One region of the Mesorhizobium sp. DCY119 genome, then DNA from elsewhere that is predicted to be linked to it. Evidence: riboswitches for the same ligand, from Rfam matches in the RefSeq annotation. Region 1 holds a riboswitch; each other region holds the start of a gene.
The links. Region 1 has a riboswitch for cobalamin ahead of DZG07_RS10715 (DUF1636 family protein). Riboswitches for the same ligand answer to the same signal wherever they lie in the genome.
Positions count from the first base shown of each region.

Region 2: another riboswitch for cobalamin. It lies ahead of bluB (5,6-dimethylbenzimidazole synthase); the one in region 1 lies ahead of DZG07_RS10715 (DUF1636 family protein).
Region 3: another riboswitch for cobalamin. It lies ahead of DZG07_RS23430 (aromatic ring-hydroxylating dioxygenase subunit alpha); the one in region 1 lies ahead of DZG07_RS10715 (DUF1636 family protein).

Region 1 covers NZ_CP031834.1:2,216,879-2,222,818, reverse strand. The annotation lists gene DZG07_RS10740 (NADH-quinone oxidoreductase subunit D) at 1-249, opposite strand, end outside; gene DZG07_RS10735 (NADH-quinone oxidoreductase subunit C) at 250-852, opposite strand; gene DZG07_RS10730 (NADH-quinone oxidoreductase subunit B) at 859-1,440, opposite strand; gene DZG07_RS10725 (NADH-quinone oxidoreductase subunit A) at 1,431-1,796, opposite strand; gene DZG07_RS10720 (winged helix-turn-helix domain-containing protein) at 2,143-3,342, shown strand; cobalamin riboswitch at 3,372-3,578, shown strand; gene DZG07_RS10715 (DUF1636 family protein) at 3,616-4,041, shown strand; gene cobW (cobalamin biosynthesis protein CobW) at 4,038-5,075, shown strand; gene cobN (cobaltochelatase subunit CobN) at 5,092-5,940, shown strand, end outside.
Region 2 covers NZ_CP031834.1:3,758,551-3,764,490, reverse strand. The annotation lists gene DZG07_RS18290 (MFS transporter) at 1-782, opposite strand, end outside; gene DZG07_RS18285 (TetR/AcrR family transcriptional regulator) at 899-1,498, shown strand; gene bluB (5,6-dimethylbenzimidazole synthase) at 1,505-2,230, opposite strand; cobalamin riboswitch at 2,277-2,461, opposite strand; gene DZG07_RS18275 (histone deacetylase family protein) at 2,584-3,510, shown strand; gene DZG07_RS18270 (exodeoxyribonuclease VII small subunit) at 3,514-3,765, shown strand; gene DZG07_RS18265 (DUF2277 domain-containing protein) at 3,837-4,109, shown strand; gene DZG07_RS18260 (pirin family protein) at 4,239-5,159, shown strand; gene dxs (1-deoxy-D-xylulose-5-phosphate synthase) at 5,266-5,940, shown strand, end outside.
Region 3 covers NZ_CP031834.1:4,791,342-4,797,281, forward strand. The annotation lists gene DZG07_RS23420 (hypothetical protein) at 1-81, opposite strand, end outside; gene DZG07_RS23425 (hybrid-cluster NAD(P)-dependent oxidoreductase) at 85-1,188, opposite strand; gene DZG07_RS23430 (aromatic ring-hydroxylating dioxygenase subunit alpha) at 1,288-2,535, opposite strand; cobalamin riboswitch at 2,659-2,867, opposite strand; gene metH (methionine synthase) at 2,943-5,940, opposite strand, start outside.

The sequences.
Region 1 (5,940 bases):
CGCCAGCGCAAAAGCATGCTCCTGGTTCATCGGCGCGACATAGTCGAGCCGGTCGAAATAAGGGATCGCCTGCAGATAGGTCTTGTGCTCTATCAGCTTCTCGGTGCCGCGATGCAGCAATCCGATATGCGGATCGACGCGGTCGACGACTTCACCGTCGAGCTCCAGCACGAGGCGCAAAACGCCGTGCGCCGCCGGATGCTGCGGGCCAAAGTTGATGTTGAAATTGCGAACGGAGGTTTCAGCCATTTACTGCTTCGCCTTTTCATCGCCCGGCAGGACGTAGTCCGTCCCTTCCCATGGCGACAGGAAGTCAAAATTGCGGAATTCCTGTTTAAGCTCGACAGGCTCGTAGACGACCCGCTTGGCTTCGTCGTCGTAGCGAACTTCGACGAATCCCGTCAGCGGAAAATCCTTGCGCAGCGGGTGGCCTTCGAAGCCATAATCGGTCAGCAGGCGGCGCAGATCCGGGTGGCCGGAAAACAGGATGCCGTAGAGATCGTAGGCTTCGCGCTCGAACCAGTCCGCGCCGGGATAGACGCCCGTCAGCGAAGGAACCGGCGTATCCTCGTCGGTCATCACCTTGAGGCGGATGCGCAGGTTCTGGCGCGGCGACAGCAGATGATAGACGACGTCGAAACGCTTCAGACGCGCCGGGTAATCGGCACCGCAAACGTCGATCATCGAGATGAACTGGCACTGCACGTCGCTGCGCAGGAAGCTGGCGACGCTGACGATATCGCCGGCTTCGAGGGAAAGCGTCAGCTCGCCATAAGCGATGACCGCTTCACCGATCTTTCCGTCCAGTTTTTCGGCCAGATAGGCCGCAAGGTCCTTGAGGGCTTCACTCATCGAAAATCACCGTTCGATCGTGCCGGTGCGGCGAATCTTCTTCTGGAGGAGAAGAATGCCGTAGAGCAGCGCTTCCGCGGTCGGCGGGCAGCCGGGTACATAGATGTCCACCGGCACCACGCGGTCGCAACCGCGCACGACCGAATAGGAATAGTGGTAATAGCCGCCGCCATTGGCGCAGGAGCCCATGGAGATGACATAGCGCGGCTCGGGCATCTGGTCGTAGACCTTGCGCAGCGCGGGAGCCATCTTGTTGGTCAGCGTGCCGGCAACGATCATCACGTCCGACTGGCGCGGAGAAGCGCGCGGCGCGATGCCGAAGCGCTCGGCGTCGTAGCGCGGCATGGAGATGTGCATCATCTCGACGGCGCAGCAGGCGAGACCGAAGGTCATCCACATCAGCGAGCCGGTGCGCGCCCAAGTGATCAGCGCCTCCGACGAGGTGACGATAAAGCCCTTGTCGGAAAGCTCGTTGTTGATGTCCATCACGAACGGATCATCGGCGCCGATCGGCTTGCCGGTGTTCGGATCGAGAATGCCCTTGGGCTTGGCAGCGACCATTGTGGGAGACATGTCGTTCAATCCCATTCCAGCGCTCCTTTTTTCCATTCGTAGATGAAGCCGATGGTGAGCACCGCCAAGAAGACCATCATCGACCAGAAGCCGAGCATGCCGATCTTGCCGAAGGAAACCGCCCACGGAAACAGGAAGGCCACTTCAAGGTCGAAGATGATGAAGAGAATGGAAACCAGATAAAAGCGGATGTCGAACTTCATGCGCGCATCGTCGAACGAATTGAAGCCGCACTCATAGGCCGACAGCTTTTCCGGGTCCGGATTGCGGTAGGCCACGAGGAAGGGCGCTGCGATCAGCGCCAGCCCGACCACGAGGGCCACGCCGATGAAAATGACGATGGGAAGATATGAACTTAAGAGCGCGCTCATGCTCCGACTTTCCGTTGGTGGCCGATCGGCCTGAATTATAGCATTGAGTCGAACCGCCAGACCGCGACAGATTGCCTACGAAGGCCGCGGCGAGAAACTATGCTGCAACGCGGCGAGGGTTAGCGCAGGCAATCGGGGGACGCAAGTCAAACCTTGGCGAAAGCATGGCTACGCCAATCGCTTTTCAGCGATTTGCGTTGCACAAGGCGCATTTGATTTCCTTACCTTTTTACTCCACTTTTTATCCTGACACAATTCCCGTCGCAGGCCTGCTAGGCTGAACTCCACATTTCGATTCCAGTTGACGCAAAGACACCCGCCTCATGCATATCCGGACGGCCGAAGAATGAAGGAAACGATCCCGCTTGCCATGGCGCGACGCATCGCGCTCGCCGCCCAGGGTTTTGCCGATCCACGACCGACAGGGACCATCGACCGGCGACATCTCAACAAGGTGCTTTCGCGCATCGGCTTGCTGCAGATCGATTCCGTCAGTGCGGTGGTGCGGGCGCATTACATGCCGCTGTTCTCGCGGCTTGGTCCCTACCCGCGCGCGTTACTCGATAACGCTGCCACATCACGAAAACGTGCGCTCTTTGAATACTGGGCGCATGAGGCATCGTTCCTTCCGGTCGAAACCTATCCCCTCATGCGCTGGCGCATGGAACGGGCTGGCCGGCACGAGGAAATGTACACCGGGCTGGCGAAATGGGCGCGGGAGAACGAAGGCCTGATCGATGAGATTTATCAGGAAGTCCGCAACCGAGGCCCGATCGCGGCTTCCGACATCGATGGCGCCAAGGGCTCGGGCGGCTGGTGGGGCTGGAGCGACGAGAAACACGCTTTCGAATGGCTGTTCTGGGCCGGGCGGATCACAACATCTTCGCGCCGTGGCTTCGAGCGTCTTTATGACCTGCCCGAGCGCGTCCTGCCCGCCTCCATATATAATGCGCCCATTCCGTCGGCTCCCGACGCGCATCGCGACTTGCTGCGCATTTCGGCCCGCGCGCTCGGCATCGCCACCTACAGCGACCTGCGCGACTATTTCCGCCTTTCGCCCGCCGACATGAAGGGCCGCATCGAGGAGCTGGTCGAATCGGGCGAGCTTCTGCCCATCAGGGTCAAAGGCTGGACCCATCAGGCCTGGCTTCATGCCGGTGCCCGCATCCCCCGCAAGGTCGAGGCCCGCGCCCTCCTCGCCCCCTTCGACCCGCTGGTCTGGGAACGCGCCCGCACGGAGCGCCTGTTCAATTTCCGCTACCGCATCGAGATCTACACGCCCGCCGAAAAGCGGCAGTATGGCTATTATGTCCTGCCCTTCCTGCTCGGCGACGCGATTGTGGCGCGCATCGATGTGAAGGCGGACCGACCGGGCCGTGTCCTGCGCGTGCTGGCCGCCTATGCCGAACCGGGCGCGCCGGACCACACTGCCGCAGCTCTCATCGAAGAACTGCGCCTGATGATGTCCTGGCTCGAACTCGATCGCATCGAGATATCGCCAGCCGGAGACCTCGCCCCGGCGTTGGCCGACATAATCGCGTCGTAACCACGCGTTGACAGCGCAAGGCACCACCGCCTAAATTCGCCCGCGACGGTCCCCTCTCCGCAAAGGGAGGGGCTAAGAGGGAATGCGGTGCCGGGCGAACATGCCCAAGTCCGCAGCTGTCCCCGCAACTGTAAGCGGATAGCCGAAGGCCGACAGCCACTGGGATTTTTCCCGGGAAGGCGGCATGAAGCGACGACCCGCGAGCCAGGAGACCTGCCGTCAGACGAAAAATCCGACCGCCTGGCGGGTGTCCCGGGCAAGGAGCATGATTCTGTGAAAGCCGACGGCAATCCTATCCAACTGGCCGAGGACTCCCAAGATTTGGGCGCGCCCGGCGTAACGATTCTCGTCTGCTCCTCCTGTCGCGACGAAACCGGCTCGGATGCTCGGCCCCGCGCCGGCGAGCATCTTGCCCAAGGTGCGATTCGCGCCGCAGCGCCCGAGAAGATCACCGTCAAACAGGTCGAATGCCTCGGCAACTGCAAGAGTCGTCTGAGCGCTGCCCTGCTGCGCGACGGCTCGTGGAGCTACGTCTTCGGCGACCTCACGACCGAAAGCGGACCCGATCTGATCACCGGCGCAAAGCTTTTCGCGACCTCGACCGACGGCATCCTGCCTTGGCGCGGCCGCCCCGACAGCCTCAAGCGCGGCCTCGTCGCGCGCATCCCTCCCCTCGATCTCCTGAAGGACAATTCATGACCGCTTCCGCCGCCCGCGTTCCCTGCACCGTCGTCACCGGCTTTCTCGGCGCCGGAAAGACTACGCTGATCCGCCACATCCTCGAAAACGCCAATGGCCGCCGGCTGGCCCTGATCGTCAACGAATTCGGCGATATCGGCATCGATGGCGAAATCCTCAAAGGTTGCGGCGTGGATGCCTGCCCGGAGGAAAACATCGTCGAGCTGGCCAATGGCTGCCTGTGCTGCACCGTCGCCGACGATTTCGTGCCGGCGCTGGATCAGATCCTGGCGCTGGAGCCGAAAGTCGATCACATCATCATCGAGACCTCCGGCCTGGCGCTGCCCAAGCCGCTGGTGCAGGCATTCCAGTGGCCGAGCGTGAAGAGCCGCGTGACGGTAGACGGCGTCGTCGCCGTGGTGGATGGCCCCGCACTGGCCGCAGGGAAGGTTGCATCCGACCTCGATGCTCTGCAGGCGCAGCGCCAGGAAGACGATTCGCTCGATCATGACGACCCGGTCGAGGAAGTGTTCGAGGATCAGGTCGCCTGCGCCGACCTCATCATTCTCTCCAAGAGCGATCTGCTCGACGCAGCCGGCAGCGCCCGCGCCAACGCCATCATCAGCGAGCATCTGTCGCGCGCCGTGAAAATCGTCCCGACCGCGCAGGGCAAGGTCGATCCCTCGGTGCTGCTCGGCCTCGGTTTGGCCGTCGAGGACGACATCGAGAACCGCAAGACCCATCACGACGACGAACTCGACCACGAGCACGATGATTTTGACTCCTTCATCATCGAGCTTCCGGCGATTTCCGATCCCGACGCGCTGGCCAAGCGCGTGGCGACGGCTGCCGAACAAGAAAACGTGCTGCGCGTGAAGGGTTTCGTTGATGTCGGCGGCAAGCCGATGCGGCTTCTGGTCCAGGCCGTCGGCCCACGCGTCAACCACTATTACGACCGCGCCTGGACGGCTGCCGACGACCGCCGCTCGCGTCTCGTCGTCATTGGCCTGAAGGGGCTGAATCGCGCCGCGATCGAGCGCATACTGGTCAACTGACCAACAGCGTGCCGCCATGCACATACTGACCACGACATCCGCCTCGCTCGACGATCTGGTCGAGCCGGTCGATCTGCGGCAAGCACCGGCGGATATCGTGGCCCTGTCCTTCACCGACAGCGATCTGGCCGGACTGGCGGCGGCATGGAAGCAAGAAGCCGAAACGCTGCCCTCGATGCGATTGGCCGCCCTTCGCGACCTGCGCCACCCGATGTCGGTCGATCTGTGGATCGACCACACCGCCAGCCGGGCCAAGGTCATTCTGGTGCGCATCCTCGGCGGCTATGATTGGTGGCGCTATGGCTGCGACCGGCTCGCCGCAATGTGCCGCGAGAAGAATATCCATCTGGCGCTGCTTCCCGGCGAAAGCCACGACGAAGACCTCCGGCTGATCGAATGCTCGACCCTGCCGCGCGAGCAGCTGGACGGGCTGCTCGCCTATTTCCGTGAGGGCGGACCTGAGAATATGCGCGGGCTGGTGCGGCGGCTGGCGGGGCTGGCCGGCGGAGAAGGCGCACAAACAGCGCCGGTTACGGTGCCGAAGGCCGGTTTTTACGACCCGGCAAGGGGTGTCGTCGAGCGCGACGTCCCCCTCCCCCTCGAGGGGAGGGTCCGGCCGCAGGCCGGGGGTGGGGTCGTCCCGGCCGCGCGCCAACGCCAAGAAACGCCGAGCACTGCCGCAGCAACCCCCTCCGCCGCCTTTGGCGGCACCTCCCCCTCAAGGGGGGAGGAAAAAGCCCCCGTCATCCCCATCCTGTTCTACCGCTCGATGCTGCTCGCCGCCGATGTCGCGCCGATCGACGCGCTTGTGGAGGCGCTGCGCCGACATGGCATGAACCCCGTTCCGATCTTCGTTTCCAGCCTG
Region 2 (5,940 bases), 1.5 Mb from region 1:
ACGAAGGAGCCGACGGCATAGACGCCGATGACAAGGCTTGCAGCGCTCGGCTGGCCGAGTTCCTTGGTGATCGCCACCGCGCTGACTTCAGCGGTCGCGAAGATCGCGCCGATGAAGATCAGGGCAAAGGTGATGATCTGAACCGGCCGCTGCCGGATCGCCGAGCCGCCGCCACCATGGTCCAGCGGCCTGATTCCGGGTTCCGTCGAATGTTGCAGGATGAAGGCCACCGATCCGAATGCGAGGAACAGCGTGCTCGCCAGCATGCCCGCTTCCGGGAACAGGGCCACGCTGAGGCCCACCGACAGCGACGCGCCGGCGATATAGACGAGTTCGTCCGCAGCCGATTCGAAGGCGAAGGCGGTGTTGAGTTCAGGACGGTCGTGGAAAATCTCGGACCAGCGCGCACGCACCATTGCCGGCATGCTGGGCATTGCCGCGGCCACAAACGCCGATACGAACAATGTCCAGATCGGCCAGTTCTGGTTGGTGGCGATCAGGAGTGCGGCGAAGGCGATCACCGAGATGATCGTTGTCGGCACGAGTACCCTTGTCTGGCCGAGGCGATCGACCAGCCGCGAGATCTGAGGGGCGAAGACCGCATTGGTCAGCGCATAGGTTGCAGAGACGGCACCCGCCAGCCAGTATTCGCCATGGGTCTGCGACAGCATGGCGACGATGCCGATCGGCGCCATGGCGATTGGCAGCCGCGCAATAAAACCGGCGGCAGCGAAGCCTTTGGCTCCCGGCGCCTTGAATATCTCGCTATAGGGGTTGGACATCGAACGCTCCTGGATTTCCAGAGGGGCACCACTTACATACGTGGCGTATGCAATCTAGATAGTTGCATACGTCGCGTATGTCAAATAATATACGCATCGTATGCGAAGGAGATTTGATGGCGCATAAACCACGCAAGGAGATGATCGCCGAAACGCGCGCCAAGCTGGTGGAGGCTGCGCGTCATGCCTTCGGCACTGTCGGCTATGCGGAAGCATCGATGGACGATTTCACCGCCGCAGCCGGCCTGACGCGCGGCGCGCTTTATCATCACTTCGGCGACAAGAAGGGGTTGCTTCAGGCCGTCATTGCCGAGATCGACGGCGAGATGGCGGTGCGGGTGCGCGAAATCGCGGAAAAGGCGCCGACGCGCTGGCAGCATTTCGTCGACGAATGCACGAGCTACATCGAACTGGCGCTCGACCCGGAAATCCAGCGCATCCTGTTCCGCGACGCCCCTGCCGTGCTGGGCGATCCGTCGCAATGGCCGAACGCCAGCGCCTGCGAAGCCTCGATGACGGAAAACCTGACCCGGTTGCAGGAGGAGGGGATTGTCGTTCCCGATCTCGATGCGGGCACAGCTGCGCGGCTGATCAATGGCGCGAGCAGCCAAGCATCGCAGAGGATCGCGAATTCCGATGATCCCGAGGAAACCTCACGCAAAGCCGTCTCGGCCTTCAAGACCTTGCTTAACGGGCTGCTGGTCGAGAAGGGCTGAGAGGGGTCACGAACGGTTCGCTTCGTCAGCGACCTCCTTCAGTGCGTCTTCGCCTTCGCCGCCAAAGGTCTCGCTCATGATCAGGCTGGAGAGCGGCAGGCGGGCGCCCCAGCCGTTTCGTTCGAGGTCGGGTCGCGGCGCGAATTCCGAGACATGGCTGACGCAGAGATAGGCGATCGGAACGACGTGGCCGGGAATGTTCAGCACGCGCTTCAAAGCGTCCGCGTCGAGGATGCTGACCCACCCGACGCCGATGCCCTCAGTGCGCGCCGCCAGCCAGAAATTCTGCACGGCGCAAACGGTGCTGTAGACGTCCATCTCGGGATTGTGCCAGCGGCCGAGCGGCGAACCCTTCGAGCGAGAGCGGTCGCAGGTGATGCAGAGGTTCAGCGCGCTTTCGCAGATGCCTTCCAGTTTCAGCTTGCGGTAGAGCGCCTGCCGCTCCTCGGCGATATTAGGCAGTTCCTGCTCGCGGGCGGCGAGGAAAAGATCGCGCACGGCCTGCCGGCGCTGCATGTCGCGGACGACGATAAAGTTCCAGGGCTGCATGAAGCCGACGGAAGGCGCGTGATGGGCGGCGAGAAGCAGCCGGGCCAGCACCGTATCGTCTATCGGGTCTGGACGAAAATGGCTGCGCACGTCGCGGCGGGTGAAGATGGCGCGGTAGACGGCATCGCGCTCGGCGTCTTCGAAAGCATTTTCACGGCAGACGTGGTTGCGGACAACATTCATCGCATTTCCCCTTGCGATCGAAAAATGTCGCTCCGCCTGTCCACGCGGATGACTATCTCTACCGGGCCGGTCTTCTGGCTTGGGTTCATCCCGCTTGCGGCGCCTTCCCGTTCTCGCGAACAGTGGCATTTGCCGATGCGGTTCCCCTTACAGCGTTGGGCACGCCACGGATTTTCACCGTGTTCCCGATTCTCCCACCTTGCGGCGGGCACCTGACAGTGCCGAAGACTTAACGCGCAACGCTTGCAAAAACATCCCCCGATGCCGACCTATGACTTCGCAAAGAGGATTTTCCCCAGGCTTCGGGGGCCGACGCATGGCGGCGGCACGGTCTTTCCTGATAGGATGTTTGCATGACGACGCGTCTCTATTCACATCCGATCTATCTCGAGCATCTGACGCCGCCCGGCCACCCGGAGCGCCCGGACCGCCTGCGTGCAATCGCGCGCGTGCTGGAAGACGAGGCCTTTGCCGCACTCGACCGAGTCGAGGCACCGGAGGGCGACGAGGCGACGATTCTTTACGCTCACCCGGAAAGCCATGTCGAAAAGGTGCGCGCGGCTATCCCGCAAGAGGGTATCCGTTCCATCGACGCCGACACCTCCGCCAGCCCCAAAAGCTGGATCGCGGCGCTGACGGCGATAGGTGCGGCGAACGCGGCTGTGGACGACGTGTTTTCCGGCAAGGCCGACAATGTCTTCGTCGCCAGCCGCCCGCCGGGGCACCATGCCGAAAAGACCACGGCGATGGGCTTCTGCCTGTTCAACAATGCCGCGATCGCCGCGCGCTATGCACAGAAGAAGCACGGCGCCGAGCGCGTCGCCATCGTCGACTGGGACGTGCATCACGGCAACGGCACGCAGGACATCTTCTGGGACGACCCGTCCGTGCTCTACTGCTCGACGCACCAGATGCCGCTTTACCCCGGCACCGGCGCGAAGAACGAGACCGGCGCCGGCAACATCGTCAACGCGCCGCTGGCCCCGCAGACCGGCAGCGACATTTTTCGCGAGGCGATGCGTTCGCGCGTGTTTTCGGCGATCGACGATTTCGCGCCGGACCTGATCATCATTTCGGCCGGTTTCGATGCGCATCACCGCGACCCGCTGGCCGAGATCAACCTGACCGAAGACGATTTCGACTGGGCGACCGGCGAACTCATGGACCGCGCCACGCGCCATGCGAGCAACCGGCTCGTCAGCCTGCTGGAAGGCGGATACGACCTCGAGGGCCTGTCGTTCTCGGTCGCGGCGCATGTGAAGCGCCTGATGAAAGGATAAGGAATGGCTACCGAGCCGAGTGAAGAAATCAAGGCGATGAGCTTCGAGCAGGCGCTGGAGGCGCTGGAAAAGATCGTCGACGATCTGGAGCGCGGCGACGTGCCGCTCGACCAGTCGATCAAGATCTATGAGCGCGGCGAAGCGCTGAAGACCCATTGCGACCGGCTGCTCAAGGCCGCCGAGGACAAGGTCGAGAAAATCCGCCTGTCGCGCGACGGCAAGCCCGTGGGCACGGAGCCGCTCGACGGTGAATGACTTGACGTCGCGGCACCTCGCGCCCAGTTATGAAGCAGACAAAGGGTCGATGGAAAATCCGGGAGCTGACGATGTGCCGCAATATCAAGACGTTGTTCAATTTCGAGCCACCGGCGACGCATGACGAGATCCGCGACGCAGCACTTCAGTTCGTCCGCAAGCTGAGCGGTACGACGAAACCTTCCAAGAAGAACGAGGAAGCCTTCAACCGCGCCGTCGATAAGATAGGGGAGGCGGCGCACGAACTGCTGCATTCGATGGAAACGCACCAGCATCCGCGCAACCGCGAGGAAGAAGCCGCCAAGGCGAAGGCCCGTTCGGCGCTGCGTTTTGCAAACGCATGACGCTTGTCGTGCGCCTGTTCTAGGCTCAGCGATTGAACATGCCGTCTCCGGTATGGGACTTTCGATTGTCGCGCTTGGGGCGTAGCCTCTCTGCATAAGGTTGAACGCAACCGCAGACCGGAGTGTCCCATGAGCTTTTTTCCCGCACGCGATCCCGAACCGGGTGACGCCTTCTCCTGCGATGCCATCGAGCTGATGGTCATTCCCAACGCCAAGGACATCGGCGGTTTCGAGGTGCGGCGCGCACTGCCGACGGCCAAGCGCAGGCTGGTCGGGCCGTTCATCTTCTTCGACCGCATGGGTCCGGCCATCCTGCGCGCCGGCAAGGCGCTCGACGTGCGCCCGCATCCGCATATCGGTCTTTCGACCGTCACCTATCTGTTCGATGGCAAGATAAGGCACCGCGATTCGCTCGGCACGGAGATGGTGATCTCGCCCGGTGACGTGAACCTGATGACCGCCGGGCGCGGCATCGTCCACTCCGAGCGCACGCCCGAGGAAATGCGCGGGGCGCCGATGTCGGTTTCCGGCCTGCAGACCTGGATCGCGCTGCCCGACCACAAGGAGGAAATCGCGCCGGTGTTCGAGAACACCGCAAGCGCAACGCTGCCCGAATTCAGTGCCGAGGGCGTGACCGGTCGCGTCGTGATCGGCGAGCTTGAAGGCATGCGCGCGCCGGTGACGACCTATCACGACACGCTCTACGCCGATATCCGCCTCGCCCCCGGCGCCAGCTACAGCATTCCAGCCGACGCCGAGGAACGCGCCATCTATGTGCTCGATGGCAGCATTGTGATTTCCGGCGACCGTTTCCCCGAAAACCGTCTGCTGGTGCTGAAGCCGGGCGACGAGATCGTCGTTTCGGCGGAAAACGGCGCGCATTTCATGCTGTTCGGCGGTGCTTCGCTCGGTTCGCCACGCCATATCTGGTGGAATTTCGTCTCGTCCTCCAAGGAACGAATCGAGCAGGCCAAGCAGGAATGGAAGACCGGCCGCTTCGACATCGTGCCAGGCGACGACCAGGAATTCATACCTTTGCCTGAAAGTTGATGCTTATGACGCTGGGATACGCGTCATCACCGCACATTTACTTTCCGGAGCCGACGCTCTATCTCCAATCTGTAGACTAAATGGATTACAGACAGGCTTCGACCTCGTGACTTTGCCACCCAAAACGCCGCTGCTGGACAAGGTCCGCATTCCCGCGGACCTCAAGCTGCTGCCCGAAAGCGACCTGCCACAGCTCGCTTCGGAGTTGCGCGCCGAATTGATCGACGCCGTTTCGCATACCGGCGGGCATCTTGGCGCGGGCCTCGGCGTGGTCGAGCTGACGGTGGCGCTGCATTACGTCTTCGACACGCCGGACGATCGCATTATCTGGGATGTTGGCCACCAGGCCTATCCGCACAAGATTCTCACCGGCCGCCGCGACCGCATCCGCACGCTGCGCATGGAAGACGGGCTGTCCGGCTTCACCAAGCGCACCGAGAGCGAATACGACCCGTTTGGCGCCGCACATTCCTCGACCTCCATTTCGGCCGGCCTCGGCATGGCGGTGGCGCGCGACCTCAATGGCGGCACCAACAACGTCATCGCGGTCATCGGCGACGGCGCGATGTCGGCGGGCATGGCCTATGAGGCGATGAACAATGCCGGCGCGCTGAATGCGCGGCTGATCGTCATTCTCAACGACAACGACATGTCGATCGCCCCGCCTTCGGGCGCGATGAGCGCCTATCTGGCGCGTCTGGCGTCGGGCAAAACCTATGCCGGCATCCGTGACCTCGGCAAGAAGCTGACCTCCTATCTCGGCGCGCGCGCCGACCGCGCC
Region 3 (5,940 bases), 2.3 Mb from region 1:
GCACGACAGGGCTGGGTCTTCGACGGACGCAGCCGAGCCGGCGGGACGCTCGATCGCGCCCGATTGCCAATGCGAGCCCATGGATCAGGCCTCGACCGTCAGCGCACCGAGCGGCTTCGAACAACAGGCGAGGATGAAGCCGTCCTCGATTTCGTGGTCGAGAATGCCGCCATTGTGGCTCATCTCGACCTCGCCCGAGACCTTCTTGATCTTGCAGGTGCCGCACAGGCCGAACTCGCATGCGGCTGATATGCGCACGCCGGAAGCGCGGGCCGTCTGCAGCACGGTCTGGCCGGAGACGCAGTCGGCATCGATATCCGACAGCGCAAAGCGGATCGGGGTGATCTGCTCGACAGGCGCGCTATCGGGCGCGGGCGTGGAGGCGTCGGAGAACGGCGCCGGAACGACTTCCACCGGAGGCGCGCCAAAGCTTTCCTGATGATAATGCGCCATGTCGAAGCCTGCGGCCTCGAGCATCTGGCGCACCGCGCGCATGAACGGGTCGGGGCCGCAGCAGAAGACTTCGCGGTCGCGGAAATCGGGCGCCAGAAGCGGCAGGCGCACGGCATCGATGCGGCCCATATGGCCGCTCCAGACTTCTCGGTTCGAGCGCTCCTCGATGAGGAAGCCGAGCGACAGGCCGGGCATGCGGCTGCCGAGCAGTTCCAGCTCCTTGCGGAAGATGATCTCTTCCGGGCGGCGCGCGCAGTTGACGAAGGCGACGTCGGTCCATGGCGCGCAATCGTTCAGCCAGCGCAGCATCGACATCATCGGCGTGACGCCGGAACCGGCGGAGACGAACAGGTATTTCGCCGACGGATGGTTGTGATGGGAGAAATCGCCTGCCGGGCCGTAGGCCTTGATGTGGACGCCGGGCACGAGATTGTCGAACATCCAGCGCGTGCCGACGCTGCCGGCCTGCGCCTTGACCGTGACCGCGATGGAGAACGGCCGCGACGGGCTGGAGGACAGCGTGTAGGTGCGCATCAGCGGGCCGTCTTCCAGCGGCAGTTCCAGCGTGACGAACTGGCCGGGCTGGTAGCGGAACCAGGTCTGGTTGTCGGAGCGGAAGATGAAGGTCTTCACCTCCGACGCCTCGTCGATCACGCCGATGCATTCCAGCACCTGCAGCCGGTCGTTCCACGGCACCATCTCGTCCAGATGCCGATAAAGGGAAAGTTCCGTCATCGCGTTCATCCGCTTAGTTCCGTTTGATTGACCATGAGCTTGTCCGAAAACCGGCAACCACTTTTCGCTAACGCGGTCCTACGGTTCGGGCTCATGGTCTTAGGCCACGCTGCGCAGCGCCGGCTTTTCGTCGTCGGTCAGGCGCGGCTCGATGAAGTTGCAGTACCATTCGACGAACTGCATCACGCCGCCCTCATGCTCGACCGAGTAAGGTCCGGGCTCATAGGCCGGCGACTTGATGCCGAAGGCATTTTCCTCGACGATCCTGCGGTCCTGATCGTTGGTCTCGGTCCAGACATGGGTGAGTTCAGCGAGATCGTAGTCGACACCCTCGACCGCATCCTTGTGCACCAGCCATTTGGTGGTGACTGCCGTTTCGGTTGCCGAGATCGGCAGCACGCGGAAGGTGACGGCGTGGTCGCCCAGCACATGGTTCCAGGTGGTCGGGTAGTGATAGAGCAGCAGCGCGCCGATCTTGTCGGCAGTGACGATATCGGAAAGGTTCTTCCTCACCGCGCGCTTGCCGGACATCGTGTAGCTGACGGCGTCGCGCAGCAGCGGCGCACGCGTGGCACGGTACTGGCCACCGGCATCGATGCGGAACTTGCTCGGCAGGCCGACAGCCTCGCACTTCGCCCAATGGGCAAGCATTTCGGGATCGCTTTCGGCACCGTTGACGCCGGTGACTGTCGGAGCTTCCGGGAAGGTCTTACAAAGTTCGGGATGGTTCGCCGCGCAGTGATAGCACTCGCGGTTGTTTTCCCAGACCAGCTTCCAGTTGCCCTTCTCGACGATGGTGCTTTCGAAAGCGACCTTCGCGTCGCGCAGGCGGTGCGGCAAAAGATAAGGCTCGACCATCGCCCGCATCGGCGCGAAATCCGCAGGCTCCTTGGCGAGGCAGATGAAGATGTAGCCGCCGACGCTTTCGCAGGCGACGGGCTTCAGGCCGAACTGGTTCTTATCGAAGCCCTCGGCCATCTGGCGGGCAAACAGCAGGCGGCCGTCGAGCTCATAGGTCCACTGGTGATAGGGGCAGACGAGCTTGGCCGTCGTGCCCTTTTCGGCGGTGCAGACGCGCGAGCCGCGATGGCGGCAGGAATTGTGGAAGGCGCGGATGTCGCCCTTCTGGTCGCGCACGACCAGCACGGGATAGTCGCCGATCTGCGCGGTGATGTAGCTGCCGGGCTTGGGCAATTCGCAATCATGGCCGAGGAACAGCCAGTCGCGATACCAGATCAGCTCAAGATCCAGCTTGAAATAGTCCGGATCGGTGTAGAAAGCCTGCTCGAGGCTGAAGCCCTCGCGGCGGTTGCGTAACTGCCGCAGCATCTCATTGCGCGCATCCATGTCCTGTCCTCGCTATCCAAGGACTGAACTGGTGGTGATGTCAGGGGAGAAAGATTGCACGGCAACGCCCGCTGGAGCCTGTCCGCGCAAAAATCCGCCGCTTGATCGCCCACCGCGATCAGTCGAATTTACAACACTCAAGGCTGGTTTCCGGGCTCTGGAGCGGTCCTGCAGGACCCGTCACGGACACCTTCCCAAGCCATTTGCGGCCCAGTGGTCTCCCGCCGTGACATTCTCCACCACCGTTGCGGGGGCAGCGCCGGCATCAAACCGGCTTCCCAATTCTCCGGTCCGCGATCAAGCGCACCAGCACCTCAAGTGTCCCGATATAATCACCGAATCGGCGCGCACGGCGATACGAAAGCGACATGGCCCAAGCGCAAAGGCGACAGCGGAAAAATCCGCTGCTATTCCGCCGCCTCGGCACGGGGTGCCGGCACGTAATTGAGGATCGGACCGAGCCAGCGTTCGACCTCGATCACCGCCATGTCCTTGCGGGCGGCGTAGTCCTCGACCTGATCCCGCTCGACCTTGGCAACACCGAAATAATAGCTTTCGGGGTGCGAGAGGTACATGCCCGAGACGGACGAGCCGGGCCACATCGCCATGCTTTCGGTCAGGCTGACACCAGCCTTTTTCTCGGCATCGAGCAGCCTGAACAGCGTCACCTTCTCGGTATGGTCTGGCTGCGCCGGATAGCCGGGCGCGGGACGGATGCCCTGATAGGGCTCGCCGATCAACTCGTCCGGCGCGAGGGCCTCATTCGGCGCGTAACCCCAGAATTCCTTGCGCACTTTTTCATGCATGCGCTCGGCAAAAGCCTCGGCGAAGCGGTCGGCCAGCGCCTTGACGAGGATCGAGGAATAGTCGTCGTTGGCGCGCTCGAAGCGCTCGGCAATCGCTACCTCCTCGATGCCCGCCGTGACCACGAAGCCGCCGACATAATCGGGCTTGCCGCTGTCGGCGGGCGCGACGAAATCCGACAGCGCCACGTTCGGGCGGCCGTCGCGCTTGGCCAGTTGCTGGCGCAGCGTGAAGAAGGTTGCGAGTTCCTGCGCCCTGCCCTCGTCGGTGTAGAGCCGAACGTCGTCGCCGATGGCATTGGCCGGCCAGAAGCCGATGACGCCCTTTGGCGTGAACCATTTTTCGGCGATAATCTGCTTCAACATCGCCTGCGCATCCTCGAAGAGTTGGCGCGCGGCCGGGCCCTGCGCCTCGTCTTCAAGGATTTTCGGATAGCGGCCCTTCAGCTCCCATGTCTGGAAGAAGGGCGTCCAGTCGATGTAGCGGGCGAGTTCGGCAAGGTCCCAGTTCTCGAAGGTGCGCGTGCCGAGGAAGGACGGCTTTGGTGGCTGGTAGTTCGTCCAGTCGATCCTGTGGGCGTTGGCGCGCGCCTTGGCCAGCGGCAGGCGCTGCTTGTCAGCCTCGGAGCGGGCATGGGCATCCGCCACCTTCTTGTACTCGGCACGGACATTATCGACATAGCCGGGCTTGGCGTCGGCCGACAGCAGGCTGGAAACCACGCCAACGGCACGGCTGGCGTCGGTGACATAGACGGTCTGGCCGCGCTCATAGCGCGGGTGGATTTTCACCGCAGTGTGCACGCGGCTGGTCGTCGCCCCGCCGATGAGCAGCGGGACGCTGAAGCCCTCGCGCTCCATCTCGGCAGCGACATGCACCATCTCGTCGAGCGAGGGCGTGATCAGGCCGGACAGGCCGATGATGTCGACATTCTGCTCTTTCGCTGTCTGCAGTATCTTGGTTGCCGGCACCATGACGCCGAGATCGATGATCTCGTAGTTGTTGCAGGCAAGCACGACGCCGACGATGTTCTTGCCGATGTCGTGGACATCGCCCTTCACCGTCGCCATCAGGATTTTTCCCGCACTCTCGCGACCACTGGAGGCAATGCCGTTCTTGGCATTGGCGATCTTCTCGGCTTCCATATGCGGCAGGAGGCCGGCAACCGCCTGCTTCATGACGCGGGCCGACTTGACCACCTGCGGCAGGAACATCTTGCCCGCGCCGAACAGGTCCCCGACGACATTCATGCCGGCCATCAGCGGGCCTTCGATGACGTGCAGAGGGCGCTCGGCCTTCAGCCGCGCCTCGTCGGTGTCGGCGTCGATGAATTCGGTGATGCCATTGACCAGCGCGTGTGAAATGCGCTGCTCGACCGGCCATTCGCGCCAGGCAAGATCGCGCTCCTTGGCCTCCTTGCCGGCCGTGCCCTTGTAGCGCTCGGCAAGCTCCAGCAGGCGCTCGGTGCCATCGTCGCGGCGGTTGAGCACGACGTCCTCGCAGGCCTTGCGCAGTTCCGGATCGATCGATTCGTAGACGGCGAGCTGGCCGGCATTGACGATGCCCATGTCCATGCCCGCCTGGATGGCGTGATAGAGGAACACGGCGTGCATGGCCTCGCGCACCGGCTCGTTGCCGCGGAAGGAGAAAGACAGGTTGGAGACGCCGCCGGAGATATGGACATGCGGCAGCGTATTGATGATTTCGCGCGTCGCTTCGATGAAATCGACGCCGTAATTGTTGTGCTCCTCGATGCCGGTGGCGACCGCGAAGATGTTGGGGTCGAAGATGATGTCTTCCGGCGGGAAGCCGGCCTGCTCGGTGAGCAGCTTGTAGGCGCGGGTGCAGATCTCGACTTTTCTGGCTTGCGTGTCGGCCTGGCCCTGCTCGTCGAAGGCCATGACGACGACCGCCGCACCATAGGCCCGGCACAGCTTCGCGTGATGCAGGAAAGCCTCCTCGCCTTCCTTCATCGAGATGGAATTGACCAGCGGCTTGCCCTGCACGCATTTCAGGCCGGCCTCAATCACATCCCATTTGGAACTGTCGATCATCACCGGCACGCGGGCGATATCGGGTTCGGCGGCGATGAGGTTGAGATATTCGACCATCGCCTTTTGCGAGTCGATCAGGCCTTCATCCATGTTGATGTCGATGATCTGCGCGCCATTGACGACCTGATCGCGCGCGACATCGAGGGCTGCGGCGTAGTCTCCGGCCGTAACGAGCTTGCGGAATTTGGCCGAGCCGGTGACGTTGGTGCGCTCGCCGACATTGACGAAGGGGATTTCGTCGGTGAGCACGAAAGGCTCGAGGCCCGACAGCCGCATCTTCGGCTCGATCTCGGGCAGTGCGCGCGGCGGATATTTCTTCACGACTTCGGCGATGGCGCGGATATGCTCGGGCGTCGAGCCGCAGCAACCGCCGACGATGTTGACCAGGCCTTCGCGCGCAAAATCCTCGATCTGCGCCGCCATGAATTCCGGGCTCTCGTCATACTGGCCGAATTCGTTGGGCAGGCCGGCATTGGGATAGGCGCAGACGAAAGTGTCGGCGACATCCGAAATTTCGGACAGATGCGCGCGCATGGCGTTGGCGCCGAGC